DNA from 2 places in the Microbispora sp. NPDC004025 genome. Region 2 is predicted to be linked to the other one. Evidence: riboswitches for the same ligand, from Rfam matches in the RefSeq annotation. Region 2 holds a riboswitch; the other holds the start of a gene.
What was found. Region 2 has a riboswitch for cobalamin ahead of ACWEQG_RS27820 (cobyric acid synthase). Riboswitches for the same ligand answer to the same signal wherever they lie in the genome.

Region 1 (15,171 bases), on a different contig from region 2:
ACAGGCGGATCAGAAGGCCTCGTCGAAGCTGACGTCGCCCTCGACGGCCACCTGGTAGGCCGAGACCCGGCGCTCGAAGAAGTTCGCCAGCTCCTGCACGTCCTGGAACTCCATGAACGGGAAGGGGTTGTCCGTGCCGTACCGGACGGGCAGGCCGAGCCGGGCGAGCCTGCGGTCGGCGACGTACTCCAGGTAGCACCGCATGTTGGCGGCGCTCATCACGCCGTGCCCGTCGCCGCACAGGTCGCGGGCGAAGGCGAGCTCGGCGGCGACCGCCTCCTCCAGCATCCGCGTCACCCGGGCCGCCAGCTCGTCGTCGAACAGGTCCGGCTCCTCGCGGCGTACGGTGTCCACCACGTCGAAGGCGAACTCCATGTGCATCGACTCGTCGCGGAACACCCAGTTGGTGCCGGTCGCCAGGCCCCCGAGCAGGCCGCGCGAGCGGAACCAGTAGACGTACGCGAAGGCGCCGTAGAAGAACAGTCCCTCGATGCAGGCGGCGAAGCAGATGAGGTTGAGCAGGAAGGCCCGCCGGTCCTCCCGGCTCTCCAGCCGGCTCAGCTCGCTGATCGAGTCGATCCAGCGGAAGCAGAACTCGGCCTTGTCGCGAATCGACGGGATGTGCTCGACCGCGGCGAACGCCTTGACCCGCTCGTCGTGGTCGGGCAGGTAGGTGTCCAGCAGGGTCAGGTAGAACTGGACGTGCACCGCCTCCTCGAACAGCTGGCGGCTCAGGTAGAGCCGCGCCTCGGGGGCGTTCACGTGCTGGTAGAGGTTCAGCACCAGGTTGTTGGCCACGATCGAGTCGCCGGTCGCGAAGAACGCCACGAGCCGGTTGATCAGGTGCCGCTCCCCCTCGTCGAGGGTCGCGAGGTCGGCGAGGTCGGAGCCGAGGTCCACCTCCTCGACCGTCCAGGTGTTCCTGATCGCCGCGCGGTACCTCTCGTAAAACCCGGGGTAGCGCATCGGGCGCAGGGTCAGGTCCATGCCCGGGTCGAGCAGCATCGTTCTCATTGGCATGCCTCGCAGATCTCGGGGTTTTCCAGGGAGCAGGCGACGGCCCCTTCATCGGGCACGGCCGGGGCGACCGCGGGCACGGTCGTCTGGGCGATCCTCGTCGCCGGACGGGAGCGCAGGTAGTAGGTGGTCTTCAGGCCCGAGCGCCAGGCGTAGGCGTACATCGAGGAGAGCTTGCCGATGGTGGGGGCCGCCATGAAGAGGTTGAGGGACTGCGACTGGTCGATGTACGGCTGCCGCGCGGCGGCCATGTCGATCAGCGCCTTCTGGGGAAGCTCCCACGCGGTGCGGTAGAGCGTCCTGAGCTCCTCCGGGATGGCGGGGATGTCCTGGATCGAGCCGTCGTTGAGCTTGATCGCGTCGCGCATGGACCGCGTCCACAGGCCCAGCGACTGGAGGTCGCGGACGAGATACCGGTTGACCTGGAGGAACTCCCCCGACAGCGTCTCCCGCTTGAAGACGTTGGACACCTGCGGCTCGACGCACTCGTAGCAGCCGGCGATCGAGGCGATCGTGGCCGTCGGCGCGATCGCGACCAGCAGGGAGTTGCGCAGCCCGGTCTCCGCGATCCTGTCGCGCAGCGCCGCCCACTCCTGCGCGTGCGCCGGGGAGCACGGGTAGTGGTCCGGGTGCAGAACGCCGCCGGCCGCCCGCGTCTGCTCGTACGCCGGGTGGCGCCCGCGCTCGACGGCCAGGTCGGCCGAGGTGCCGTACGCCGCGAGCGCGATCTCCTCGGCGATGCGGGTGGACAGCGCGAGCGCCTCGGGCGAGTCGAACGGCAGGCGCAGCGCGAAGAACACGTCGGCGAGGCCCATCACGCCGAGCCCCACCGGCCGCCACTTCCGGTTGGCCGCCTCCGCCTCCGGCGTCGGGTAGAAGCCGAGGTCGATCGTCCGGTCCAGGAACCGTACGGCGGTGCGGACCGTGGCGCGCAGCCTGCCGAAGTCGACGGTGTCGCCCTCGGGGGTCAGGTGCGCCGCGAGGTTGACCGAGCCGAGGTTGCACACGGCCGTCTCGCCGTCGCTGGTGACCTCCAGGATCTCGGTGCACAGGTTGGACAGGTGGATGACGTTGCCGGGCAGCGCGGTCTGGTTGGACGCGCGGTTGGCGGCGTCCTTGAAGGTCATCCAGCCGTTGCCGGTCTGGGCGAGCGTGCGCATCATCCGGGCGTACAGGGCGCGGGCCGGCACCTGCCGGACGTATCGCCCGGCGGCCTCCAGCTCGCGGTAGCGGACGTCGAACGCCTCACCCCACAGGTCGGTCAGCTCGGGGGTCTCCTTGGGGTCGAACAGCGACCACGTGCCGTCCGCCTCGACCCGGCGCATGAACTCGTCGGGCACCCAGTTGGCCAGGTTGAGGTTGTGTGCGCGGCGCGACTCCTCGCCCGTGTTGTCGCGAAGCTCCAGGAACTCCTCGATGTCGGCGTGCCAGGTCTCCAGGTAGACGCACGCGGCGCCCTTGCGCCTGCCGCCCTGGTTGACGGCCGCCACCGACGCGTCGAGCGTGCGCAGCCAGGGGACGATGCCGTTGGAAAGGCCGTTGGTGCCCCGGATCAGCGAGCCGCGCGAGCGCACCCGCGTCCAGGCGACGCCGATGCCGCCGGAGTACTTCGACAGCCGGGCCACCTGGCCGTACCGCTCGTAGATGCTCTCCAGCTCGTCGCGGGGCGAGTCGAGCAGGAAGCACGACGACAACTGCGGGCGGCGCGCGCCCGAGTTGAACAGCGTCGGCGAGCTGGGCAGATAGGCCAGCGCGGACATCAGGCCGTACAGCTCGGCCGCCTCGGCCACCGTGTCCGACAGGCCGCAGGCGACCCGCAGCAGGAAGTGCTGCGGGCGTTCGAGCACGCGCCGGGTGACCGGGTGGCGCAGCAGGTAGCGGTCGTAGACCGTGCGCAGCCCGAAGTACTCGAACCGGTCGTCGGCCGCCGGGTCGACCAGCGGGTCCAGCGCATCGGCCTCGCGGGCCACGAACGCGGCGACGGCGTCGCCCAGCAACCCGGCGGCGTGGGCGGCCGCGACCGACTCGGAGAACGCCCGCACCCCCTCGGCCGCCGCCTCCTCCGCGATCAGCCCGCTCAGCAGCCGGGCCGCCCGGCGCGAGTTCTCCGGGTCGGCGATGACCCCGGCCGCCGCCTCCTCGATGGCCTGCCATACGGCCGCCGCGTCCCGCGCGCCGCCTTCCCCTGACACGGGGTCCGCGGACGCGGAGACCGGGTCGGTGATCGTCATCAGATGCCCTCTCCTCGTCGTCTCGTGGCCCGGCCGGGCCGGAGGAGGGGCATGCCGCGGCGCACGCGCACGGGAGGCCAGCAGGTGGCACCGTGCCGTGACGGCCGACGGCGAGCCCTCCCTCGGGGCCCGGCGCGGGGCACGCGCTCATGCGCGCGCGTCACCGGCAGGTCTTCGGACTCGCGGGCGTCCGGCCGGGCTCGCGCCCGCCGGTCCTACTGGCCGTCGCTTCCCGGGCGCGCTCGCGCCCAGTGCTCGTACACAGCGCGGTGCTGTGTGACGGCGGTCGTTCCCGCTCACCGCTGCGGGGCAGTCCCGGATTCACACCGGGTTCCCTCTTGCCTCACCAAGGTGAACCAGCGACGCGATGGATCCTACATCTTGTGGCCCTTCTCGCAACCGCCCCCACAAGTTGTGCTTTTCAGCGGAGTCCGAGATCATTGAGCAGCAGGGCCACACGGCGCGCCTCGCCGCTCAGCCATTGCCGGAAGTCGTCGCCGTCGAGCCACATCGGCGTCCAGTCGTTGCGTTCGCACAGGCTCCGCCACCCGCGGGTGGCGGTGACGGCCCGGCACAGGTCGAGCAGGGCGTCCTGCCCGGGCGTGCCGACCGGAGCGACCAGCCCGGTCCAGTCGGCGTACACGACGCGTACGCCCGACTCCGACAGCGTCGGCGCGTCCACCCCGGGCAGCCGTTCGGCGGAGGAGACGGCGAGCGGCCGCAGGCGTCCGGCGCGGATGTGCGGGGCGACCTCACGTCTGCTGCCGAACCCGAGCGCGACCCGCCCGTCGAGGACCGCGGCGACGGCCTGCGCCCTGCTGCCGAACGCGACGTAGTCGAGCAGCCGCGGGTCGGCCCCCAGGCCCTGCGCGGTCATGCCGAGCAGCAGGTGCTCCGGACCCCGGTCGGCGCCGCCGGCCACCTTGGGGCCGCCCGGGTCACGCAGCAGCGCGGCGGCGAACTGCTCGAACGTGCGATAGCCCGACCCGGGCGAGGCGACGAGCACCTCCCACTCCCCCGCCAGCCGCGCGAGCGGGACGGCCCTGGCGACCAGGAGCGGGTCGCGGGCCAGCGCACAGGCGGCGAGCAGCGCGGAGTCGGCGACCACCAGACCGGTCCGCGGCCCGGCGGGCCGGCCGAGGGCCGCCCCGCCGCCGGCCTCCCACCTGATCCGTACGGCCCGGGCCCAGCCACGGCCCTCGACAAGGGCCTTGAACCCGGCGGCGACGCCGTCCCCGCACCCGCCCGGCGGACGGGGGACGGTCAGGGACAACTCCCCCCACCGGCGCGGCGGCGCCTGGACGCCGCACGCGCCCGCAAGGGCCAGAACCCCCAGCGCGAGGACCGTACGGCGTCGCATTTCGGCACCCTCCTACCCGAAGAGTCCCTTACACGCACAGACTATGAGTAACTACACCATGTCACCACATAACGGACGTTAGGGCTACGGCGATCGGTGCGGGTGGCCCGCCCGGGTCCCTCGATCGCGCGATCAGCTACAAAGGCAGTCATGGAGGACGTCGTCGAGCATCGTTACGGCCGGGACGACATGCGGCTGGTGAAAGCGTCCTTCCGCACGCATCGCTTCGTCCCTCACGGCCACAGCGAGTACGCCGTCGCGGCTATCGAGCGCGGGGTGGAGGCCGTGCGCTACCGCGGCGCCACCGAGCACGCGCACGCGGGCAGCCTGCTCCTACTCGACGCCGACACCATCCACGCCGGCCGCCCCGGCGTCGCCGAGGGCTGGGACTACCGGGTCTTCTACCTCCCGCCGGCGCTGCTGGCGGAACTCGCCGGGCACCGGCCCACCTTTCCCGTTCCGGCTCCGCACGACCCGCGTCTGGCCGCCCGCCTGATCCGGCTGCACCGCCGCCAGGACCAGAACTCCCTGGCCGCGCAGGAGGAATTCGAAGCGCTGTGCACCGAGATCCTCGCCCGCTACACACGCCGCGGGATCGCTCCGACGCCACCGGCGCCCGTGACGAAGGTGCAGCGGCACCTGGCCGCCGACCTTCTGCGCACCCCGGCGCTGGACGAGCTCGCTCATGTGGCGGGCCTGCCCCGATTCCAGCTGCTGCGCGCCTTCCGCCGCGAAACCGGCGTCACTCCGCACGGCTACCTGCTCCAGCTACGCCTGCGCCGTGCCCAGCAGCTCCTGACCGCCGGGCACACCGTCGCGCGCGCCGCCGCCGAGAGCGGCTTCTACGACCAGGCACATCTGCACCGCCACTTCCGCCGCACGTTCGCGGCCACCCCCGGCCGGTTCGCGCGTAACGACGTACAAGACCGGTACGGCTCGCCCGCCTAACGTCTGCGGCGTGAACGAACACACCAGCCCCGAGTTCTCCCGCAGCGCCCTGCTCACGATCGACCTGCAACGCGACTTCGTCGCCGACATCGCGGGCACCGCCGAGGCGCTGCCCGCGGTCCGGCGCCTGGCGCACGCGTTCCGCCAGGCGGGGCGGCCCATCGTGCACATCGTGCGCTTGTATCTGCCCGACGGCAGCAACGCCGACCTGTGCCGGCGAACGCTGCGCGGCAAGGTCAACCCGCACTCGCCGGGTTCCCAGCTCGCCGACGGGCTGGCGCCCGGAAGCGAGCTCGACCCGGACCTGCTGCTGGCGGGACACGCGCAGGAGATCGGCCCGGACGAGCACATCCTGTACAAGCCCCGCTGGAGCGCTTTCTTCCGCACCCGGCTGCTGGAACACCTCTCAGAACGCGCCGTGAGCACGGTGGTGGTCGCCGGCTGCAACTACCCGAACTGCCCGCGTTCCACGCTCGTCGACGCCACCGAACGCGACCTGCGCGCTGTCGCCGTCCGCGACGCGCTGTCCGGCTGGACCGCCGACGCGGACCGCGAGATGACCGGCATGGGCATCGTCTGCCTGGACACGAGCGAGGTCGTCGCCGCCACCCGGTCGCGCGTGGCTTCCCCGGCCTGACCGTCGAGTCCCCGGTCCGGGCGCCCCCGACGCCGTACGGCCCGCGCCGGGCGGGCGCGAGCCGTACGGGAGGAAGGGGTTCTACTCGACCGTCACACTCTTGGCGAGGTTGCGCGGGCGGTCGACGTCTCGGCCGAGGGCGACGGCGGCGTGGTAGGCGAACAGCTGCAGCGGGATCGTGAGCAGGATGGGGTCGAGCTCGACCTCGTTCTTGGGCACCACGATGCAGTCGTCGGCCGCATCGGAGGTGCGGTGACCGACCATGAGGATGCGCCCGTGCCGGGCCCGGATCTCGCCCAGCGTGGTGAGGTTCTTGTCCAGCAGCTCGTCGTCGGGGACGATCGCGACCGTCGGCAGCTCGGGGCTGATCAGCGCGAGCGGACCGTGCTTGAGCTCGCTCGCCGGGTACGCCTCGGCGTGGACGTAGGAGATCTCCTTGAGCTTCTGGGCGCCCTCGCGGGCCACCGGGTAGCCGCGCACCCGGCCGACGAACATCATGCCCGGCGAGTCGGCGTACTTCTTCGCCAGCTCCCTGATCCGGTCCTCCAGCGTGAGGATCTCCTTGATCTGCTCCGGCAGCCGGCGCAGGCCCTCGCAGATCCTGCGGCCGTCGGCCGGCGACAGGTCCCGTACGCGGCCGAGGTGCAGGGCGAGCAGCGCGAACGCCACGGCCGTGGAGGTGAACGCCTTGGTGGAGGCCACCGAGACCTCGGGGCCGGCGTGCAGGTAGATGCCGCCGTCGGTCTCCCGGGCGATGGCGCTGCCGACGGTGTTGACGATGCCGAGCACCCGGCCGCCCTTGCGCTTGAGCTCCTGCACCGCCACGAGCGTGTCGTACGTCTCACCCGACTGGCTGATCGCGACGTACAGCGTGTCGGGCTCCACGACCGGGCTGCGGTAGCGGAACTCCGAGGCGGGCTCGGCGTCGGCGGGGATGCGCGCCAGCTCCTCGATGAGCTGCGCGCCCATCTGCCCGGAGTAGTACGCGGACCCACAGCCGATGATCTTCACGCGGCGGAAGGAACGGATCTCGCGGGCGTCCATGTTGAGGCCGCCGAGGTGGGCGATGTGGAACCGGTCGTCGATGCGGCCGCGCAGCGTGCGGGCGACCGTGTCGGGCTGCTCGGAGATCTCCTTGAGCAGGTAGTGCTCGTAGCCGCCGTTGTCGTAGTGCCCGGCGTCCCAGTCGACGGTGAACGGCTCCTTGGCCGTCTCCCTGGCGTCACTGGTGAACGTGTTGAAGCCGTCGGCCTTGATGACGGCCAGCTCGCCGTCCTCCAGGTGGACGACCTGGCGCGTGTAGCGGATGAGCGCGGCGACGTCGGAGGCGGCGAACATCTCCTTCTCGCCGAGGCCGAGCACGATCGGGCTGCCGTTGCGGGCCACCACGATCTCGCCGGGGCGCTGCTCGTCGATGACGGCGATGCCGTACGTGCCGACCACGCTCTTCAGCGCGCGCAGGACGGCCTCACGCAGCGACTCGGTCTCCTTGACCAGCCGCCCGATGAGCTGCGAGAGCACCTCGCTGTCGGTCTCGCTCTCGAACTTCACGCCCTCGCCCTCCAGGCGGCGGCGCAGCTCGTCGGCGTTCTCGATGATGCCGTTGTGCACGACGGCGATGCGCTGCTCCTGGTCGAGGTGCGGGTGCGCGTTCACGTCACTCGGCGCGCCGTGGGTGGCCCAGCGGGTGTGCCCGATGCCGATCGTGCCCTTGAACTTGGCGGGTACCGCCGCCGCCAGGTCGGCGACCCGGCCCTTGACCTTGCGCGTCTTGAGGCTCTTGGCGTTCACGACGGCGAGGCCGGCCGAGTCGTAGCCCCGGTACTCCAGCCGCTGGAGACCTTCGAGCAGGATGGGCGCCGCATCCTTCGGCCCGACATAAGCGACGATTCCGCACATAACCGCTCCTATCCGTAAACGATCCGCCGGAGCTGGCGCAGGGTCAGCTCCGGTGCCGCGACACGTCTTCCCGCGAGCTCGGCGGAGATTCTGGGGAAGATCTGGTCGTTGGTCAGCCCCCTCGACTTGAGTTCGCCGTGGCGGCGCCGCACGTAATCTTCCGCGGGCTCGCCGAAGTACGCCAGAACGTCGGCCACCACGCGGGCCGCCTCCCCCGGCCCCAGCGACGTGGTCCGGGTGAGGTGGCCGATCAGATCCTCGAAGGGATGCCGTGTCGTGGACACAGAGCAGGACCCTAACGCAGTGCTGCCGCCGACTAACAAGTTTCCTGCCCGTTTTCGGGCAGGATCAGTCCAGAAGTATTTTGGCGCGGCGCTGCGGGCCTCCCCTCACCCACGCACGGCGATGTCGGCCACCCTGAGCGACATGACTTGGGGATTGTCGGCGAGGGGCAGCAGGTCCGTGGGCCACCCGCTGAGGACGAAGCCGTGCGCGCCCCGGCCGGGGAGGCTTCTCAACTCGTCCAGGTTCAGTCCGAAGGCGGTCAGCGACTTCTCGTCGCCCGGCCCGAGCAGAGAGACCCAGGTCTCGAACTCCTTCGTGAGCGACGACTCGGCGCCCGACGAGCACCAGGCGTCGAAGCCCCGGGAGTCGCAGTACCTGGAGCCGTCCCAGGAGAGAGGCTTTCCGTTCGGCCCGGTGGAGAACAGCAGCACGTCCGGTGGCTTGCCGGCGACCTTCACCACCTCGGGCTCGGAAAGCGGCTCGCGCAACCCGACGACGACCTCGGACCTGACGGACGGGCCGAGCGACCGCAGCACACGGCGCGCCTCCCGCCTTTCGTCCTCATCCTGGAGCGGGTCCGCGCCGAGCTTCACGAGCGCGCCCGTCAGGCTCCACCCGCTCAGGTTCATCGAGACGTGCGCGGCGTCCTCGACGTCGTCGAGCCGCGTACTCCACCCCCCGTATTCCGAGCCGGAGGAGGGCGACGGCCGCCGGGGTTCGATGGTGGTCCAACCGTCGGCAGAGCCGAAGCCCTCGGCTCCACCGGATTGGATCACGCGGTAGTCGGGATTGGTCACAGAAAGGAGGTTTCTCCAGACCGCGACCGCGCGCCCGTCATTCGAGCGCGCGGAGGATCCGCCGGCCCCCATCACCGTCATCACCGTCATCACCGCCAGCCCGACGAGCAGCGTCCGCTTTTCTCGTATTCGCACCCGCTCATTCATCTCACACAACCCGCCGATGCGGAACGCGCCCGGAGTACGGTTATCGCCGCTGCATTCCAGCCACAGTGGACGCCTCCCCAGTGGACCGGGAATATGGGCCGCTTCTCGACCGCGAGCAGCCGGCCCGGCCGCGCTCGGACCGGAGAATCCGGTCGTATTCGAGCTCGCGGCAGGTGAACGTCTTGCCTGTCAATTCCCGGCGCTGCGCCGGCCCGATGACCGCGGTACAGCCTCAACGACACGGATGTCGCGCACCGCGGGCTTTGCGAGCAGACCCAGCAGATCTTCCTTCGTCATCCAGTTGACCACGAAACCGTACACATGGCCGTCCGCGGCGGCCTCGCGCAAGACGTCCGAATCAAGACCGAGTCTGCGCAGGTTGGGGCGATCGTCGTCGGTCAACAGGCCGACCCACTGCTGAAACTGCTTCGTCGCGGAGTGGTCGTCGCATCCGTCCAGGCCGCGTTCGGCACAGCTGTCCAGAGTCGACCAGAAGATCGGCTTGGTCCCGGGACCCGCCGGTGACATGAAGAAGTACTTGTCCCAGCCTTGAGGGCCGAACCCGTACGGTTTCATCTCGTCGATCAGGTCCGGCTCCGCGAGAGGCTTCGCCAGTTCCACCAGGGCCGTCGCCCACATCGCGTCCCCGAGCTCGCCGATCTCCCGTTCCGCCGCCTTCTTCACAGCCGGATCCGGCCCCTGGCCGCCGGTGAATTCTCGCAGGTACCTCGTCAAATCCGTGCTGGGGAACGAGGGCACGACCGTGAGATCGCCCAGCGGGTTCTCCACCACGTCCTGCCTCCCACTCGAACTGCCGGAGGACTGGCGCTCGACGGACAGAGGAAGGGTGAGGGAGAACATTCCCTCCGGAGGCTGCAGGCGCACTCGATACTCCGGATGGGCGACACGCGTCGCGTTCCCGACGACCGCCAGCATCCGGTGTGCGCGCCGGGCGGACGTCGAGACGAACCACACCGCGACCCCGCCCAGCGCCACGCATATCGCGACAACGAGCAGTCCGGCCACTCGCGAACGCCGGAAACGCGCAGGAGCCGGGTCAGGGATCCCAGCGGCCTTTCCTGCCGCCGTAATCGCTGGAACTCGCACGGTCACCTCCGTCACCGGCCATCCGGAACACCTCAGGCACCGCGGGACCCTAACCCATTTCGCGTACGCTCGGATTTACGGTCGCGCCGAAGGCCTTTATTTCCGGCGCATCAGCAGACGGCCCTGGCGGAACCGCTCGCCTTCGAGAGGCCGGCGCAGCATCCGTCCGATCTCGGTGAAACCCGCCTCGCGGGCCAGTTCGGCGAGGTCGTCGATGGGCCAGCGATACGCCGGCGCCGCCTTGTGGTCGAACTCCGACACCGGACCGCCCTCGGCTTCGTAGAAGCCGAGCAGGAGGATGCCGCCGGGGGCCAGTACGCGGCGGAACTCGGCGAAGTACGGCGGCAGTTCCCGCGGCGGGGTGTGGATGACCGAGTACCAGGACAGGATGCCGCCCAGCTCGCCGTCGGCGAGGTCGAGCGCGTCCATGGACCCGACCTCGAAGCGCAGATCGGGATAGGCCTCACGGGCGAGCTCGATCATCCTGGGCGACAGGTCGACGCCGAAGACGTCCAGTCCCAGGTCGCGCAGGTGCGCGGTCACATAGCCGGGGCCGCAGCCGAGTTCGGCCACGGGCCCGGCACCGGTGGTCCGTACGGACTCGGCGAACGCGGCGAGCATCGCGCGGTCCAGCGGCAGGCCGCCGAGCGAGTCCCGGAAGAGCTCGGCGTAGAGGTCGGCGACGGCGTCGTACGCCTCCGCCGTCGCGGTGAGGTAGGAAACGGATTCGGTCACGGCGGGCGACTCTAGTCCCTTGGCTCACGCTCCGCGGATCATCAACGGCTCGCCCCCGATGGTCGCCGGCGACCGCTCGCTGGTGGCCGCGCCGGAGGGATGCGAGCCGGGCCGGGGCGGTCAGGAGCCCTGATCCGCCCCTCGGCCGGTCGGTGCGGCGATCAGATCGCCGGGGCCGCGGCGCGCAGCACCTTCATGAACTCGCGCATCCAGGCCGGGTGGTCCGGCCAGGCCCGCCCGGTCACGAGGTTCCGGTCGACGTGGGCCTCGCTGTCGACCCACGTGCCGCCGCCGTTCTCGACGTCGAGCGCGCAGGCGGGGTACGCGCTGCTCTCCCGGCCCTTGAGCACCCCGGCCGCCGCGAGCACCAGCGGCCCGTGACACAGCGCGGCGATCGGTTTTCCGGCGTCGGCGAAGTGGCGGACGATCTCCTGGACGTCCCGGTCGCCGCGGATGTACTCCGGGGCGCGCCCGCCCGGGATCACCAGCGCGACGTACTCGTCCGGGTCCACGTCGGCGAAGGCCGCGTCGGCCGCCCAGGTGTGGCCGGGCTTCTCGGTGTAGGTGTCGAAGCCGTCGACGAAGTCGTGCACCACGAACTGGAGTTTCTTGGCGGACGGCGCCGCGATGTGCGCCTCGTAGCCCTCCTCCAGGAGCCGCTGGTACGGATACATCACCTCCAGGTCCTCGGCCGCGTCACCGGTGATGATGAGCACCTTCGCCATGGCGGAACCCCCTCCTGCGTACGGTCGCGGCCTCATCGTGCGCGCGGCCTCCCCGGCAGGTCAACGTCTCGTCCCACTTCGGTCACGGCCGCGCGTCCGCGTACGGGATCGAGGCCGGTTGGCACCGGCACCCCCGGGAATCCGCTAGAGTTGTTCACGCGTCGCCGGGGAAACCCGAGCGATGGCTGCGGAAGTGGCTCAGTGGTAGAGCATCACCTTGCCAAGGTGAGGGTCGCGGGTTCGAATCCCGTCTTCCGCTCGGAGCCCGGACCATATCCGGGCACGGACGATTAGCTCAGCGGGAGAGCGCTTCCCTGACACGGAAGAGGTCACTGGTTCAATCCCAGTATCGTCCACCACGGTTCGAAGGCCGGATCCGGAATCAGCGGATCCGGCCTTCGGCGTTCCAGGCCCTTGAGGCCGCGAAGTGATCCGGCCCGGCCGGGCGATGGAAACCGGGTGATGGAGACGGCGCCGCGGACCGGCCGCCTCTCCGTCCCCGTGGACGCCTCCACCTGTGGCGGCGCCGGCCGCTGACATACGGCCGGCGCCACCGTCGAAATCACGGCAGCCCGATTCCCGGACGAAACCTTTCCGCCGCCACCGGTACGGCCCCCGCCATTGAGCACCGGTGTCACGATGGGCGCGGCCGGCTCCCCTGCCGGTTCCAGCACCGAGATAATCTTCTACCAATTATCCCGTACGCGCACAATCAATTTACTTCGGAAATCTTACGACTCAGATCTAGATTTCTTCTAAATGACGGACTTTGTCGTCGTTTTCCGAACGCGGGACGGCGAGCACCTGCGGTGCGGCCTCGCGCATCCGGGTACGCAGCCACAGCAGGTGGACGGCCGTCTCGGGGGCGCAGTGGCGGGTGAGGTCGAGCAGATCGTCGTCCCTGAGCCCGCGGGCGGCCTGTTCGAGCACGCTCCAGGACAGATCGCACTCCGTCGCGAGGAGATACAGCCCGTGCAGGTCCCGCAGCAGCACGAGGCCGCCGCCGTCCCCGCCGCCCCGCCCCGGTGTCACACGCGCACGACGTGCCGTTCCGGGGTCCGCGGCATCGACGCCCGCCCGCTCCCGTTCAGCGGCCGCGCGGACGACCCGCTGGAGATCGGCCGTCTCCAGAGCCGCGGCGTCGAAACCCCCGGCGTCGAAACCCCCGGCGTCGAGAGCCCCGGCGTCGAAACTCGCGGTCTCCAGGCGCGGCGCCTCGAAGGCCGGCGGTCTCAGCCCCGCCGTCCTCGGCTCGGCCCCGATCGCGCGCGGATCGCGCGATCCGCCGGAACGGTATCGTCGCAGGAAGGGCTTCAGCCGCTCGGCGTGATCACGGCACTGCGCGGCCAGCCGCTCGCAGACGCCGCACAGGTCGGGCTCACGGGGATGGCCGCGCCGCAGGGCGCGGAACCCCGACGACAGCTCGTGCTGCGTCCGGGAGAGCGTCTCCAGGTAGCGCGCCAGATGCTCGCTCACGGAGCGCCCCACCCGCGGGCCACGTCCCCCCCAGCGGTACGTGTGCGCGCAAGGACCATCTCTCGTCGCTTCCTTCCGGTAGGCCGACCCACCTCATCTCCGGCGAACGCGGACGTCAGACCTCCTCGTACCGTTCCGGCGCCTCCCCTCCTCCCGCTGCGGCCGTCACCTCGGGCCGCACGGTCACACCGCGGCCGAGGCGCGCGGCGGCGCCGCACAGACCCTCCTCCGGCGAGGCGTCCCCGCGCCGCCCGGCCTTCACCAGCCGGACCGCCACGGCCGTGTGCAGCGGCCGGCGGGACACCGCGTCCCAGGCGGTCTGCGTGAGCTCCTCCGCCGCCCGCGTCACGGCCTCGCCCTGCCCGTCGAGCAGCAGGACCACGGCTCCGGGGCGTACGCCCGACAGGCGCGCGACGGCCTCCAGCACGCCCAGGGGCGACTCGACCCGGACGAGGTCGCCGTCCTCGACGCCGAGCACCGCGGCGTCGCCGGGGTGGACCTCCAGGCACGGCTCGGGCACGGCGTCGCCGAGCCGCGCCAGGCGGGCGGGAAAGCGGCGCAGCGCCCGGCGGGTGGTGAGGACCAGGGGGTGCTCGTCGTCGGCGACCTCGGGGGACGGCTCGAAGTCGGCGGCGTGGAGGAAGGCCCGTCCCCCGGGGTCCCCGGTGCGGTACCGCTCCTCGCCGTACTCGGCCCCCGTGGCGAGGTCGGCCCCGAACGTCTGGCAGTGCCCCGGGCTGGTGGCGAAGCGCCCTCCGGCGTACAGGCGTTCGGCGCCGTGGGAGCTGGAGGGCACACAGGGCCACTGGATGCCGCCGGCCCGCAGCCGCTCGTAGGTGATCCCGGTGTGGTCGCACGGACGGCCCCTGGTGCACGCCTTCCACGCCTCGAACGCCGACTCGGCGTCCGTCCAGTGCACGAGCGGCCGGCCGTCCCGGTCGCGCAGGTCCATCCGCCGCGCGTAGTCGAGCAGGATGGCGAGGTCCGTCCTGGCCTCCCCCGGTGGTTCGACCGCCTTCTCGCACAGGTGCACCGTGCGGTCGGCGCCGGTGACGGTGCCGGTCCTCTCGCCCCAGGCCGCCGCCGGAAGCACCACGTCGGCAAGCCGCGCGGTCTCGGTCAGGTACGGATCCTGGACGACGACGAACAGGTCCTCCCGACCGAGGACGCGGTCGAGACCGGGCATCGTGGCCGCGGGATCGGACGCGATGATCCACAGCAGCCCGAGCGACCCCTCCTCGGCGTACCTGAGGATCTGTCCGGCGTGCGTCGCGGGCCCCCAGTGCGGGATGACGGCGGGATCGACGTTCCACAGGTCCGCCAGCTCGCGCACGTGCCCGGTGTCGGCCCAGTTGCGCAGCCCGGGCAGGTCCGCGGCCGAGCCCGTCTCCAGCGCGTCGCACCCGGGCCCGCCGAGCTGGAACAGCCCGGCCCCCGGGCGGCCGAGCATGCCGCGCAGCAGGTGGACGTTGTTGACCTGGCAGGCCGCGGCGGTCGCCTGGTTGGAGCCCAGGAAGTCCTGGCCCACCGTCGACACCAGCCGCTCGGCCGCGCCCAGGATCTCGGCTGCCTGCTCGATGAGCGCGACCGGCACCCCGCAGATCTCCGCCGCCCGTTTCGCGGGGTAGGCCTCGACGGTTCGCCACAGGTGCTCGAAGCCGACGGTGTGCGCGGCGACGTACGCCGCGTCGTGCCAGCCGCCCGCGATCAGTTCGTGCAGCAGTCCGTTGAGCAGCGCCACGTTGGTGCCGGGACGTACGGCGAGGTGGACGTCGGCCTCCGCGGCGGCCGCCGTTCCCTCGGGCCC
Region 2 (15,171 bases):
CGTCTCCGGAGGGATGCCCTGCGCGCGCTCCACCCTGATCTCGGCGCCGATCCGCTCCCACGCCGTCTGCCGCTGGGCCTCCTCCAGCCCCCCGGCGGCGACCATGCCGTACGCCGCCAGCGCGACGGCCGGCAGCAGCGTGAGCACCGGCAGCGCGGCGCCCGGTACGGCCCGGGCGGCGGCGAGCCCGAGGAACGGCACGGCGGCGGCGCGCCGGGCGGCGGCCCGGAAGGCCAGGTGGATCACGGCCGGGCCGGCGCGCAGCACCGCCAGCGCGGCGGCCAGCGTCAGCAGCACGGGCGCCAGCGCGAGGAACGTGTCACCGGTGGCGAGGCCGCGGGTGCGCAGGAGATAGAGGCTCGCCACGGCGACCACGAGCACCAGGATCTCCGTCGCGATCCGGCGGAGAGCCTTTCCGGGCCGTCGGCCGGTGGACTGACCTTGTGGAGACTGGCGCAGCGCGACGGCGGCGCAGGCGATCGCGACGGTCCCCGCCGCCAGCGCGGCCGGGCCCAGCCGCGCGACCACCGCCGGGGCGCCCGGCACGAAGCCCGCGGCCACCTGGCCCGCCGCGGCCGCCGGCACCGCCGCGAGCGCGACCGCTCCCCCGCAGGCGAGCACGACCTGGGCCAGGGACGCACCGCGGGCGCGCATCAGCAGCAGATCGCCGTGCACCCGGCCGGCGAACAGCAGCACGGCCAGAGCCGTGGCGCCCAGGCACACGACGGCCAGCCCGGCCAGGAACACCGTGATCAGCGCGCGTGTGACGGCCAGCCGGTCCAGGTACTCCCGCAGGATCCGGTCGAACCCGGTCGACAGGGCGAGTTCGCGGTCCTGCCTGCTCAGGCGGCGGCCGAACTCCTCCGTGGCGGCGAGCACGTCCGCCGCGTCGCCCGCGGTGACGCGGTCCGCCTCCGGGGTGACGAGCCATCGGAAGACCATCGGCAGTTCCGCGCCCGCGAGGCTGTCGCCGTCGGTGAGCGCGGTGACGATCAGGTCGTCCTCGGTGGCGAGCGGCACGCGGTGGTGGATGACGTAGGTGAGTTCCGGCTCGAGGGCCCAGAACCGGTCGGCGGGACGCACAGGCTCGAACAGGCCGGTGACCTTCGCGGTCAACGCGCCGAGGCGGAGCGTGTCGCCCGTCCTGATCGACATCTCCGCGGCGGCGACCGCGGGGACGGCCACCTCGAGACGAGTGCCCGAGCCGGGGCCCGGGGGGCCGCCCTCGACGTATCGCACCCGCCGGTCCGCCCCGGACACCCATTTCAGCGTCAGGTAGCGATGCTGCCGGTCGTTGATGAGCATCGGCGGGCCGGCGAAATCGAAGAACGGGACGGGGTCGGCGACCTCCCGCAGCGCCGGGGGGAGCAGCTCGCGCCAGGCGGTGTCCGCCCTGGCCGCCTCGGCCGTCGTCCGCATCGGGGTCAGATCGAAGCGCCGGGTGAACTGGACCGCCAGCGACGCCGTGGCGGGCGGGGCGGAACCGACGGCCGACGAGGCCGCCGCGTCGAGGGAGGACTCGACCATCCGGGGCAGGGCCGAGACGACCAGGGCGGCGCCGAACACCAGCGCGGCCAGCAGCGCCGCCACCCCCCTGTGCACACCCAGAAGGCGGATCACGACGCCTCCCCCGCACGCAGCACGGCGGCCGGCTCACGCCGGTGCAGCGACCGCGCGAGTCCCGCCACGATCACGAGGAGCACCGCGAGGACCGCGGCGGCGAGCGCCGCCACCTGAGACCACGGCACGTGCAGCAGCACCGGCAGCCCGCCCGCGGTCGCGTGACCCGCGGTCACCATCGGCGGCACCACCGCGGCGGACACGGCCACGGCGAGCGCCACTCCGCCGGCCAGTGACAGCCCGATCACGAACGACTGCTCGGCGGCGAGCAGGCCGAGCGTCTGCCGGAAGCTCACGCCGAGTGCGCCGAGGACGGCGAACTCGCCCCTGCGCTCGCGCGCCGCGACCGCGGCGTTGACCAGGAATCCCAGCACGGCGAACGCCAGCGCGGCCGCGAAGCCGAGCAGCAGCGCGCCCTGCAGGCCGGCCGCCGTGGGGTCGTCCCTGTAGCCGGCGGTGAGCGCGGCCACGTCGACGACGTCCCCCCGGCCTCGCCCGGAGGTTGCCAGCGCGGTGGCGGCCCGCGTGGTGTCGCGCCCGTCGGCGGCCAGCCACCACTCCGTCACCGGCCACTCCGTTCCCTTCGCGCCTGCCGCCCGCAGCGCCGCCAGGCCGGCGAGCAGCGCCGGGGCGCCCTCCGGCGTGCCGGGCATCGCGGTGACGACGCCCACGACCCGAATCGGGATCGCCGCCGTGCCGGCCGTGATCCTCGTGGTGTCCGCCAGCCCGGGGGTCACCACGACCGGAAGCGGTTGTCCGGCGGACCCGGCGATCCGGGAGGCCAGTGTGGCCGGCGACAGCTCCGACAGGTCGGGGCGCAGCTGCAGGACACGGCCCAGGTGCGCCGCGTCCGCGGCGATGAGGGTGGCGTCCGCGCCGTCCGCGACGACCGTGGCGCGGTGCGCGGGCATGGCCGCCGCGACCCCCGGCAGCGTGGTGAAGGTCCGCGCGTCGTCCCCGGGGAGGGCCGGGACGCGCAGGGCGGCGCCGGCGAGATGCCTGGCCCGGTCCTCCTGGGCGCCGCGCCAGGTCGCGGCGGTGGTCAGGGACAGCACGCCGATCGCCGTCGCCATCGTCAGCAGCAGCGCCGGACCCGAATAGCGGGCCGGGCGCCGGCTCACCTGCCGGGCGGCCGTCGCCGGCCCGAACCCGGGGCGCCGCCGCGTCGCCCGCTCGGCGACCCTGGCGACGGCGGGCACCAGCCGCAGGGCGGCCATCCCGCCGCAGAGCAGGGCGAGCGCCGGTCCCGCCCCGACCAGCGGGTCGAGCCCGAGCTCGCCGCCGAGGCGCGTGGTCTCCGGCGCGTCCTGGCCGCGCAGGCGCCAGACGGCGAGCGCCGCCAGGACGAGCAGCGCCACGTCGGCCCCGGCCCGCTGGACCAGGCCCGGCCGGTCGGCGCGTCCGCGCGCCGCCTGCTCCTCGACGTACGTGCGGCGGGCGGCGAGCAGGGGCGGGGCGGCCAGCATGGCGGCGCAGGCGAGCGCGACCGCCGCCGCGACCGCGAAGGTGGCCCCGTCGGGCGCGCGGGGCGGCGCCACGCCGGTGGCCTCGATCCAGGGGAACGCGCTCACCAGCCGCAGGAGGACGGGCGCGAGGAACGGCGCAGCGGGCGCGCAGGGCAGCGCGATCAGCAGCGCCTCCCCCGCCGCCATGGCGGCGAGCCGCGGCGACCCGCCGCCCCTCGATCGCAGCAGGGCCGTCTCCATCCGGCGGTGCTCGGCGAGCAGCCGCGCGGTCAGCGCCAGCGCGTACGCGCTCAGCACCAGCAGTTGGAGCACCGGCACCAGCATGGTCGAGCGGGCGACCAGGGCGCCGCGGTCGAGCCGCAGCAGCATGCCGGACAGCGTCTCGGTGACCGCGCACCGGGGGCAGCCGGACCGCACGGCGGCGGAGGTCCCGGCGACCGACGCCGCGAACGGCCGCAGCCGGTCGGGGGAGAGCCGGCGCAGGTCGGGTTCGGCGAGCCAGCGGGCCGAGACTCCGGTCCCGAAACGGCCGAGGAAGGTGCCCTCCGGCACGACCAGGGGTCCGCGGGAGGTGAAGTCGCCGGTCTGCGTGCCGTAACGCAGCAGGGTCTCCCCCTTCCAGCGCGGGTCGTCGGGGTCGCGGAGCCGGAAGACGCCGGTGACGTGCACGCGGACCGGCTCTCCGTCCAGGCGTCCGACGACGGTGAACTCGTCGCCGGCCGACACTCCCATCGCCCGGGCGGCCTGCTCCGAGAGCGCCGCCGCCGTCTCTTCCGTGGGCCAGCGCCCGCTCACCAGGTCCGCCTGGCCGTCCAGTCCCTCGTACGCGGTGAACCGGGTCAGAACGGGCTGACCGCCGCGATCCTGTCCCTCGATCGCGTAGGAGGCGGACTCGACGCGTACGGTGACCTGTACGGGCACCTCTTGGTGGGCGTGGGCGATCCCCGCGCGGACGGCCCGGTCGATTCCGGCGAAGTCCCCGGCCGTGACCGAGGAGGTGACGACGGTGGCGGTGGCGGCGAGCGGCGCCGTCTCCAGGGCCCGCCGCACACCCGCCTGGGTCGCCGACCCCGCGTGCAGCAGCAGAGCCGAGATCGCCGTGGTGGCGAGCAGGATGGAGCCGAACGCGGCGGCCAGCAGCAGGGGCTCGGCCAGCACGCGCCGGACCATTCCGACCACGCTCATCACGGCATCATGACAAGCATGATCGGGAAGCGCCACCGTTATGTTCGCCGTGCGGCGCACCTAGCGTTCCCGCTAGATCAGACAGACCACGCTTGCGGGACATCCGGCACAAAGGTGTATGTTGACCACCGCAAGCGACGGACGCGGAGGAAGCCGGTGTGAATCCGGCGCGGTCCCGCCACTGTCACCGGGGAGCGACCCTCACCCACGCCACTGCCCACCACGGGCGGGAAGGCTGAGGGGAGCGCCGATCCGGGAGCCAGGATACTCCGGCCGTCGGACCTTCTACCGGGGGCGCGGACACCCCCAGGGGGGACATGCCATGGCCCGGACAGGCCTGCGCAGACGCGCCTCGCTGCCGGTATCGCGCTCCGTCACCTGACGTGCCCGCCGGTGGCGGCCTGCTCGTGGCGGGCACGACCTCCGATGCCGGAAAGAGCGTCCTGGTGGCCGGCCTGTGCCGGTGGCTGGCCCGGCGCGGCGTACGGGTCGCGCCGTTCAAGGCGCAGAACATGGCGCTCAACTCGATGGTCACCGCCGACGGCGGCGAGATCGGGCGGGCCCAGGCGATGCAGGCCGCGGCGGCCCGCGCCGAGCCCGAGGCCGCGATGAACCCCGTGCTCATCAAACCGGCCGGGGAGCGGCACTCCCACGTCGTCGTGCTCGGCCGGGCGCACGCCGACGTGGACGCCCTGTCCTACCGCGACCACAAGATGCGCCTGCTCGACGTCGCCCTCGACGCGCTGGACGGCCTGCGCCGCCGCTACGACGTGGTGATCTGCGAGGGCGCGGGCAGCCCGGCCGAGGTCAACCTGCGCGACCGCGACATCGCCAACATGGGCCTGGCCCGCGCCGCCGGCCTGCCCGCGCTGGTCGTCGGCGACATCGACAGGGGCGGTGTACTCGCGCACTTCGCCGGCACCCTCGCCGTGCTCGACCGGCACGACCAGCGGCACATCGCCGGCTTCGTGGTCAACAAGTTCCGGGGCGACCTCGCGCTGCTGCGGCCGGGGCTCGACTGGCTGGCGGAGGCGACGGGCCGTCCGTGCCTCGGCGTGCTGCCGTGGCGGTCCGGGCTCTGGCTCGACGTGGAGGACTCCCTCGACCTCGACAGCCGTCCCGGCCTGCTCACCCCGCCGGTCGGGCGTGAGGTCCTGCGCGTGGCCCTCGTACGGCTGCCGCGCATGTCGAACGTCACCGACGCCGACGCGCTGGCCGCCGAACCGGGGGTGAGCGTGCGCCTGGTCACCACCCCCGCCGAGCTCGCCGACGCCGACCTCGTCGTGCTGCCCGGCACCCGCGCCACCATCGGCGACCTCGCCTGGCTGCGCGAGCGCGGCCTGGACGAGGCGCTGCGCCGCCGCGCCGCCGAGGGCGGCCCGGTGCTCGGGATCTGCGGCGGATTCCAGATGCTCGGCACGGTCATCGACGACGACGTGGAGAGCCGGGCGGGCCGCGTGCCCGGTCTCGGCCTGCTGCCCGCCCGCACGGCGTACGCGCCGGACAAGGTGCTCACGCTCGCGGAGGGCGAGTGGCGGGGCCACGAGGTGGCGGGCTACCGCATCCACCACGGCCGGGTCACGGCGGAGGGCGGCGAGCCGTTCCTCGACGGCTGCCGGGCGGGGGCGGTGTGGGGCACGACCTGGCACGGCCTGTTCGAGCGGGACGGCTTCCGCCGGGCCTTCCTCGCCGAGGTCGCCGCCGTCGCGGGCCGGGCCTGGCTGCCGGGGACCGGCGCGTTCGCCGCGCACCGGGAGGCCCGTCTCGACGCGCTGGGCGACCTCGTCGAGGAGCACCTGGACACCGAGGCCGTGTGGCGGCTCATCGAGCGCGGTGTGCCCACCGGCCTGCCCACCGCCGAGATCACGTTGCGGGAGGACCGCCCATGACGATGCCGCCGACGATGCTGCTGCTGTCCACCGCCGACACCGAGCTGCTCGCCGCCACCCGCGGCGGGGCGGGCTGGCGGGTCGCCAACCCGGCGCGTACGGCCCCCGAGGACGTGCCGGCGCTGCTGGACGGTGTGGACGCCGTCGTCGTCCGGCTGCTCGGGGGCAGGCGCTCCTGGCCCGAGGGGCTCGACGCCGTGCTGGCCGCCGGGCTGCCCACGGTCGTGCTCGGCGGCGAGCAGGCCCCGGACGCCGCGCTGATGGCGATGTCCACCGTGCCGTCGGGGGTCGCGGCCCAGGCCCTCGCCTATCTGGCCGAGGGCGGCCCGGACAACCTGGCGGAGCTGCGGCGCTTCCTGTCCGACACGCTCCTGCTGACCGGCGAGGGCTTCGCGCCGCCCCGGCCCACCCCCGAATACGGCGTGCGGCCCGGCCGCGCCCGCCGGGAGGGCCGCCCGCTGGTCGGCGTGATCTACTACCGGGCGCACGAGCTGTCGGGCAACACGGCGTTCGTCGACGCGCTGTGCGACGCGGTCGAGGCGGCGGGCGCCGACGTGCTGCCGGTCTTCTGCGGGTCGCTGCGCGGGGCGGGCGAGGACCTGCTCGAACTGCTGCGGCCGGTCGACGCGCTGGTCGTGACCGTGCTCGCCGCGGGCGGCGCGGTCGCCGCCGCCGCAAGCGCGGGCGGCGACGAGGACGCCTGGGACGCCGGGGCGCTCGCCGCGCTCGACGTGCCGGTGCTGCAGGCGCTGTGCCTGACCACGCCCCGGTCCGTGTGGGCGGACTCCGACGCGGGCCTGTCCCCGCTGGACGCCGCGATGCAGGTGGCGGTGCCCGAGTTCGACGGCAGGCTGATCGCGGTGCCGTTCTCGTTCAAGGAGGACGGGCCCGACGGCGTGCCGGTCTACGTCGCCGATGCCGAGCGGTGCGCCCGCGTGGCCGCCCTCGCGGTCGCGCACGCCTGGCTGCGTCACGTGCCCAACGGCGGCAAGCGCCTGGCGATCGTGCTGTCGTCCTATCCCACCCGGCATTCCCGGGTCGGCAACGCCGTGGGGCTCGACACCCCCGCCTCCGCCGTCGTGCTGCTGCGGGCGCTGCGCGCGGCCGGATACGACGTGGGCGACGCGCCGGACGACGGCGACGCGCTGATCCACGCCCTGATCGCGGCCGGGGGCCACGACGTGGAGTGGCTCACCGAGGAGCAGATCGAGGCCGCCCCGGCCCGGGTGCCGCTGGAGGCCTACCGGGAGTGGTTCGCGGAGCTGCCCGCCGAGCTGGGCGAGGCGGTGACCGCCCACTGGGGGCCGCCGCCCGGGTCCCTCTACGTGGACGGGACCGACATCGTGCTGGCCGCGCTGCGGTTCGGCAACGTCATGCTCGCCATCCAGCCGCCCCGGGGGTTCGGCGAGAACCCGGTCGCCATCTACCACGACCCCGACCTGCCGCCGAGCCACCACTACCTCGCGGCGTACTGGTGGCTGGCCCGCGAGTTCGGCGCGCACGCCGTCGTCCACCTCGGCAAGCACGGCACGCTGGAGTGGCTGCCGGGCAAGGGGCTCGGGCTGTCGGCGTCGTGCGCGCCCGACGCCACGCTCGGCGCGCTGCCGCTGGTCTACCCGTTCATCGTCAACGACCCCGGCGAGGGCACCCAGGCCAAGCGCCGCGCGCACGCGACCGTCGTCGACCACCTGATCCCGCCGATGGCCAGGGCCGACTCGTACGGCGACCTGGCCCGGCTGGAGCAGCTGCTGGACGAGCACGCGACCGTCGCCGCCCTCGACCCGGCCAAGCTGCCGGCCGTGCGGGCGCGGATCTGGACGCTCATCCAGGCCGCCCAGCTCCACCACGACCTGCACGTGGACGAGCGGCCGCAGGACGCGGAGTTCGACGACTTCCTGCTGCACGTGGACGGCTACCTGTGCGAGATCAAGGACGCCCAGATCCGCGACGGCCTCCACGTGCTCGGCCAGGTCCACACCGGGGAGGCCCGCGTCAACCTCGTGCTCGCCGTGCTGCGCGCCCGCCAGGTCTGGGCCGGCGCCGCCGGGGCGCTGCCCGGCCTGCGCGAGGCTCTCGGCCTGCCTCAGGACGCCGGGACGGCGGAGGTGGACGCGTTCGAGGGCGAGGCGCGGCGGCTGGTCCAGGCCATGGAGGACCACGACTGGAACCCGGCGGCGGCCGGAGCGGTCACGGACGTGCCGGAGGTCGCCCGGGTGCTGCGCTTCGCCGCGGCGGAGGTCGTGCCGCGGCTCGATCGGACCACCGACGAGGTGGCGCACGTGCTGCACGCGCTGGACGGCGGCTACGTGCCCGCCGGGCCGTCCGGGTCGCCCACGCGCGGGCTGGTCAACGTGCTGCCGACCGGCCGCAACTTCTACTCGGTCGACCCCAAGGCGATCCCGTCGCGGCTGGCCTGGGAGACCGGCGCGGCGCTCGCGGCCTCGCTGGTCGAGCGCTACCGTGCCGACACCGGCGAGTGGCCGCGCACGGTCGGGCTGACGGTCTGGGGCACCAGCGCGATGCGCACCCAGGGCGACGACATCGCCGAAATCATGGCGCTGCTCGGGGTGCGGCCGGAGTGGGACGACGCCTCCCGCCGGGTGACCGGCTTCGCGGTGATGACCGCCGAGGAGCTGGGCCGCCCCCGGGTGGACGTGGTGGTGCGCATCAGCGGCTTCTTCCGCGACGCGTTCCCGCACGTCGTGACGCTGCTCGACGAGGCCGTCCGCGTGGTCGCCGCGCTGGACGAGCCCGCCGAGGTCAACCCGCTGCGCGCGCACGTCCACGCCGACCTCGCCCGGCACGGCGACGAGCGCCGCGCCACCAGCCGCGTCTTCGGCTCCAAACCCGGCGCGTACGGCGCGGGCCTGCTGCCGCTCATCGACGCCCGCAACTGGCGCGACGACGCCGACCTCGCCGAGGTGTACGCGGTGTGGGGCGGCTACGCCTACGGCCGAGGGCTGGACGGCCGGGAGGCCCGCACGGACATGGAGGCGGCGTTCCGGCGCATCGACGTGGCGGCCAAGAACCAGGACAACCGCGAGCACGACATCGCCGACTCCGACGACTACTTCCAGTACCACGGCGGGATGGTGGCCATGGTCCGCCACCTGACCGGCACGTCCCCCGCGGCGTACGTGGGCGACTCGCACGTCCCCGACGCGGTGCGCACCCGGACGCTGGGCGAGGAGACGCGGCGGGTGTTCCGATCGCGGGTGGTGAACCCGCGCTGGATCGCGGCGATGCGGCGGCACGGCTACAAGGGCGCGTTCGAGATGGCGGCCACCGTGGACTACCTGTTCGGGTTCGACGCCACGGCCGGGGTGGTGGACGACTGGATGTACGAGTCGCTCGCCGCCTCCTACGTCTTCGACCCGCAGGTGCGCGAGTTCATGCGGGCGTCCAACCCCTGGGCGCTGCGCGGCATCGCCGAACGGCTGCTGGAGGCGGCCGACCGGGGCCTGTGGGCCGAGCCGTCGCCGGAGACCCTCGACGGCCTGCGGGCGACGTACCTGGAGATGGAAGGCGACCTGGAGGCGGGCAAGTGACGGGATACCCCTTTTCCGCGGTCGTCGGGCACGACGACCTCAAGCTGGCGCTGCTGCTCAACGCCGTGTCGCCCGCGATCGGCGGCGTGCTCGTGCGGGGCGAGAAGGGCACGGCGAAGTCGACCGTGGTGCGGTCGCTCGCGGCGCTGCTGCCCGAGGTGGCGGTGGTGGCGGGCTGCCGGTTCTCCTGCGACCCGGCCGCGCCCGACCCGTCCTGCCCCGATGGTCCCCATGAAAGCGGCCTGTCGCCGCGGACGCGCCCGGCCCGGCTGGCCGAGCTGCCGGTCGGCGCGTCGGAGGACCGCGTCGCCGGGTCGCTCGACCTGGAACGGGCGCTGACCGAGGGCGTCAAGGCGTTCGAGCCGGGCCTGCTGGCCGCGGCCCACCGGGGCGTGCTGTACGTGGACGAGGTCAACCTGCTCCACGACCACCTGGTGGACCTGCTGCTCGACGCGGCGGCGATGGGCGTGGCCCACGTGGAGCGCGAGGGCGTGTCGGTCCGCCACGCGGCCCGCTTCCTGCTGGTCGGCACGATGAACCCCGAGGAGGGCGAGCTGCGCCCGCAGCTGCTCGACCGCTTCGGCCTGGCCGTCGAGGTGCGCGCCTCACGCGACCCCGCCGAGCGGGCGGAGGTGGTGCGCCGCCGCCTCGCCTTCGACGCCGGCCCGTCCGGTTTCGCCGCGGCCTACGCCGACGGTGAGCGCGACCTCGCCCTGCGCATCGTGGCGGCGCGCGACCGGCTGCCCGGCGTGGCGCTCCCCGACGCCGCGCTGCGCGGCATCACGGCGGTGTGCGCGGCCTTCGACGTCGAGGGGATGCGCGCCGACCTCGTGATGGCGCGTACGGCCGTCGCCCTGGCCGCGTGGGAGGGCAGGGACGAGGTCACCTCCGACGACGTCCGGGCGGCCGCCCGCCTGGCGCTCCCCCACCGCCGCCGCCGCGACCCGTTCGACGACCCCCGTGACGACCGGGGCCACGGCCTCGACGAGGAACGGCTGGAACAGGCTCTCCGCGAGACCGGCGACACCCCCGGCGACACCCCCGACGACGGGCCGGACGACGACGGCCCGGGCGGCGGGAGCGCGTCCGGCGGTGACGCCGGCGAGGGTGGCGGGTCCGGGGGCGCCGCGGGGTCCCCGCCCGTCCAGCCGGGAGCGCCCTATCGGACCCGGCTCCTCGCACCGGAGGCGGCCGGCCGGGGCGGGCCCGCCGGACGGCGCGGGCGCACCACGGGAGAGTCCGGCCGCACCGTCGGCGCCCGCGTCCCGGCCGGGCGGCTGCGGCTGCTCGACCTGCCGGCCACGCTGGCCGCCGCCGCGCCCCACCAGCGCGGGCGGGGCCGTACCGGTTCCGGTCTCGTGCTGCGCCGCGACGACCTGCGCGAAGCCGTACGCGAGGGACGCGAGTCCAACCTCGTGCTGTTCTGCGTGGACGCCAGCGGCTCGATGGCCGCCCGGGCGCGGATGCGCGCGGTCAAGGGCGCCGTGCTGTCCCTGCTGCTGGACGCCTACCAGCGCCGCGACAAGGTCGGCCTGGTGACCTTCCGCGGCGAGGACGCGACGGTCGCGCTGCCGCCGACCTCCAGCGTCGAGCTGGCCTCCGGCCGGCTGGCCCGGCTGGCCACCGGCGGGCGCACCCCGCTGGCCGCCGGGCTCCACCGGGCGGAACGGGTGCTGGCCGCCGAGCGGCTGCGCGACCCCCGCCGCCGCGCGCTGCTCGTGGTCGTCACCGACGGGCGGCACACCTTCGGCCCCGACCCGGCCGGCGCCGCCCGGCGGCTGGCCGGGGTCGCGAGCGTGGTCGTCGACTGCGAGCACGGCCCCGTACGGCTCGGCCTGGCCGGACGGCTCGCCGCCGCGCTGGGCGGGACCGCGATCCGGCTGGAAGAACTGGCGGCCGATCACCTGGCCGCGGTGGTGCGTGACGTCAGGAAGGTGGCGTAGATGCCGCAGGGCAGGCCGGCGAGCGTGCCGGACGACGGGCTGACCACGCGCGCGCGGCGCAACCGCCCGCTGGTCATCGTGCACACCGGGGAGATGAAGGGGAAGTCGACGGCCGCCTTCGGCCTCGCGCTGCGCGCCTGGAACCAGGGCTGGCCCGTCGGGGTGTTCCAGTTCGTCAAGAGCGCCAAGTGGCGGGTCGGCGAGGAGGCCGCCCTGCGCGCCCTCGGCCGGCTGCACGAGCAGACCGGCGAGGGCGGGCCGGTGACCTGGCACAAGATGGGCGAGGGCTGGTCGTGGATCCGGCGGCCCGGCACCGAGGCCGACCACGCCGCCGACGCCCGCGAGGGCTGGGCGCAGATCAAGCGCGACCTCGCCGCCGAGACCTACGGCCTGTACGTCCTCGACGAGTTCACCTATCCCCTGAAGTGGGGCTGGGTCGACGTGGACGACGTGGTCGAGACCCTGCGCGCCCGGCCCGGCCGCCAGCACGTGGTGATCACCGGCCGCGACGCCGATCCCCGTCTGGTGGAGGCCGCCGACCTCGTGGTGGAGATGACCAAGGTCAAGCACCCGATGGACGCGGGGCAGAAGGGCCAGAGGGGCATCGAATGGTGAACGTCCTCCGGCTCGTCGTCGCCGCCCCCGCCTCGGGCACGGGCAAGACCACCGTGGCCACCGGGCTGATGGCGGCGCTGACCGCGCGCGGCCTGGCCGTCTCGCCGCACAAGGTGGGCCCCGACTACATCGATCCCGGCTACCACGCGCTCGCCACCGGCCGTCCGGGCCGCAACCTCGACGCGTTCCTCGCCGGCGAGGATCTGGTCGCCCCCCTGTTCGCGCACGGCGCGCGCGGCGCGGACGTCGCGATCGTCGAAGGCGTGATGGGGCTGTTCGACGGGCGCGGCTCCTCCGGGCAGGCGTCGACCGCGCACGTCGCCCGGCTGCTGGGCGCGCCCGTGCTGCTCGTGGTGGACGCGTCGTCCCAGTCGGCGTCCGTCGCGGCCCTCGTGCACGGCTTCGCCACCTTCGACACGTCCGTACGGATCGCCGGGGTGGTGCTCAACCGGGTGGGCTCGGCCCGCCACGAGGAGATCCTCCGCGAGGCGCTGCGGCCGCTCGGCATCCCGGTGGCCGGGGTGCTGCCGCGCGACGCGGCCGTCCACGTGCCGTCGCGGCACCTCGGCCTGGTGCCCGCCGCCGAGCGCGACGCGCAGGCGCGGCGGGCCGTGGCCGCCCTCGGGGCCCTGGTGGAGCGGCACTGCGACCTCGGCCTGATCCTGCGCCTGGCGTCGGCCGCGCCTCCGCTGTCCACCACGGCGTGGTCGGCCGCCGACGCGGTGGGGATCCCGGTTCCCGGGCGGCCCGTGGTCGCGGTCGCCGCCGGCGCGGCGTTCACGTTCTCCTACGCCGAGACGGCCGAGCTGCTGAGCGCCGCCGGGGCCGAGGTGGCGTACGTGGACCCGCTGCGGGACGAGGCGCTGCCGCCGGGCACCCGGGCGCTGGTGATCGGCGGCGGGTTCCCCGAGGTCCACGCCGCCGACCTGGCCGCCAACGCGCCGCTGCGGGAACAGGTCGCCCGTCTCGCCGCCCGCGGCCTGCCGATCACGGCCGAATGCGCGGGTCTGCTCTACCTCGCCGCCTCTCTCGACGGCGCGCCCATGTGCGGGGTGCTGCCGGTGGAGGCGCGGATGACCGAGCGGCTGACGCTCGGCTACCGGGAGGCGGTACGGCCCGACGGCACCGTCGTACGCGCCCATGAGTTCCACCGCACCGCCTGCTCTCCGCCTGCCGGGGAGTCCCCGGCGTACGTGCTGCCGAGGCGGGAGGGATTCGTCCGGGGCGGCGTGCACGCCTCCTACCTCCACCCGCACTGGGCGGGCACGCCACGCCTGGCCCGCGATCTCGTGAAGGGGGCTGCCGCATGAGGCCCGTGCTGACGGGGGTGGGCGTCGGCCCGGGCGACCCGGACCTGGTGACGGTGAAGGCCGTGCGCGTGCTGCGCGAGGCCGACGTCGTGGTGGTGCCGGTGGCCGACACCGGCGAGCAGGGCCGCGCCGAGCGGATCGTCCGCGCCCACACCGGGCGCGACGTGCTGCGCCTGGAGTTCGCCCTCACCGACGGGCCGCGCCGCGACGCCGCCTGGGACGCGGCGGGGGCGGCCGTCGCCGCCGCGTACGGGCGCGGGGCGCGGACCGTCGCCTTCGCGACGATCGGCGACCCCAACGTCTACAGCACCTTCACCTACCTGGCCGAGACCGTGCGCGGGCTCGTGCCGGAGCTGGAGGTCCGCACGGTTCCCGGCGTCACCGCCATGCAGGCGCTCGCGGCGAGCAGCGGGACCGTCCTGGTCGAGGGCCGCGAGTCGCTGGCGCTGATGCCCTTGACGGCGGGGCTGGACGCTCTGCGCGGGGCACTCGACGCCCACGACACCGTCGTCGCCTACAAGGGAGGGCGCATGCTGCCGGAAGTGCTGGCCGCCGTCCGCGAGTCCGGCCGCCTGGCCGGCGCGGTGTACGGCGCGTCGCTCGGGCTGCCGGAGGAGGACGTGCGGCCCGCCGCCGGGCTCGATCCGGCCGGGACCGGACCGTACCTGTCCGCGCTGCTGGTCACCCGGGAGCGTACGGGCCGGGGAGGCCGGTTGTGAGCGGGCCTGCTTCGAGGGGCAAGGTCGTTTTCGTCGGCGCGGGGCCGGGCGCGCCCGACCTGCTCACGCTGCGCGGCGCGGCGGCCATCGCGGCCGCCGACATCGTGGTCTGGGCCTCCAGCCTGGTCCATCCCGGCGTGCTCGACCACGCCCGGGCCGGCGCCCGGATCGTCGACTCCGCCGCGGCGCCCCTGGAGGAGGTCGTCGCCCTGTACGAGGAGGCGGCCCGCGACGGGCTGCTCGTGGCCCGTGTGCACTCCGGAGACCCCGCCCTGTGGGGAGCAGTGCAGGAGCAGCTCGACCGCTGCGCCGCGCTCGGGCTGGAGACCGAGGTCGTGCCGGGGGTCTCCAGCTTCACCGCCGTCGCCGCCGCCGTACGGCGGGAGCTGACCGTGCCGGAGGTCGCGCAGTCGGTCGTGCTCACCCGCCTGGAGGGCGGCAAGACGCCGATGCCCGACGGCGAGACCGTGCGGGAGTTCGCCGCGCACGGCACGACGATGGCGCTGTTCCTGTCGGCGGCCCGCTCGGCGCAGCTGCAGCAGGAACTGCTGGCGGGCGGCTACCCGCCGCAGACGCCCTGCGTGGTCGGCTACCGGGTCACCTGGGAGGACGAGCTGGTGCTGCGCTGCCGCCTGGACGAGCTGGCGGCGACCGTGCGCGCCCACCGGCTCTGGAAGCACACACTGGTGCTGGTCGGGCCCGCGCTGGAGGCCCACGGGACGCGCTCGCACCTCTACCACCCGGGCCACTTCCACGGCCACCGCCGCTCCGAGCCCGCGGCGCGGCGCGAGCTGCGAGGCTCGCGATGAGCGATATCCCCGAGCTGCGCGAGCCGGACCTGCCGCGCACGATGCGGGTGCGCAAGCGGGCGCTGCG

Region 1: another riboswitch for cobalamin. It lies ahead of ACWEQG_RS05530 (ribonucleoside-diphosphate reductase subunit alpha); the one in region 2 lies ahead of ACWEQG_RS27820 (cobyric acid synthase).

The regions. Positions count from the first base shown of each region.
Region 1 is NZ_JBSGHN010000002.1:241,182-256,352, forward strand. It holds gene ACWEQG_RS05525 (ribonucleotide-diphosphate reductase subunit beta) at 10-1,014, opposite strand; gene ACWEQG_RS05530 (ribonucleoside-diphosphate reductase subunit alpha) at 1,011-3,248, opposite strand; cobalamin riboswitch at 3,397-3,624, opposite strand; gene ACWEQG_RS05535 (Bug family tripartite tricarboxylate transporter substrate binding protein) at 3,670-4,608, opposite strand; gene ACWEQG_RS05540 (AraC family ligand binding domain-containing protein) at 4,759-5,556, shown strand; gene ACWEQG_RS05545 (cysteine hydrolase family protein) at 5,567-6,193, shown strand; gene glmS (glutamine--fructose-6-phosphate transaminase (isomerizing)) at 6,275-8,092, opposite strand; gene ACWEQG_RS05555 (hypothetical protein) at 8,101-8,376, opposite strand; gene ACWEQG_RS05560 (hypothetical protein) at 8,482-9,174, opposite strand; gene ACWEQG_RS05565 (hypothetical protein) at 9,511-10,347, opposite strand; gene ACWEQG_RS05570 (class I SAM-dependent DNA methyltransferase) at 10,525-11,163, opposite strand; gene ACWEQG_RS05575 (DJ-1/PfpI family protein) at 11,325-11,888, opposite strand; tRNA gene ACWEQG_RS05580 (tRNA-Gly) at 12,076-12,147, shown strand; tRNA gene ACWEQG_RS05585 (tRNA-Val) at 12,173-12,247, shown strand; gene ACWEQG_RS05590 (hypothetical protein) at 12,633-13,364, opposite strand; gene ACWEQG_RS05595 (molybdopterin oxidoreductase family protein) at 13,480-15,171, opposite strand, start outside.
Region 2 is NZ_JBSGHN010000012.1:278,073-293,243, forward strand. It holds gene ACWEQG_RS27810 (FtsX-like permease family protein) at 1-1,620, opposite strand, end outside; gene ACWEQG_RS27815 (FtsX-like permease family protein) at 1,617-4,271, opposite strand; cobalamin riboswitch at 4,418-4,541, shown strand; gene ACWEQG_RS27820 (cobyric acid synthase) at 4,655-6,160, shown strand; gene cobN (cobaltochelatase subunit CobN) at 6,157-9,708, shown strand; gene ACWEQG_RS27830 (putative cobaltochelatase) at 9,705-11,651, shown strand; gene cobO (cob(I)yrinic acid a,c-diamide adenosyltransferase) at 11,652-12,266, shown strand; gene ACWEQG_RS27840 (cobyrinate a,c-diamide synthase) at 12,260-13,576, shown strand; gene cobI (precorrin-2 C(20)-methyltransferase) at 13,573-14,295, shown strand; gene cobM (precorrin-4 C(11)-methyltransferase) at 14,292-15,104, shown strand; gene ACWEQG_RS27855 (cobalt-precorrin-5B (C(1))-methyltransferase) at 15,101-15,171, shown strand, end outside.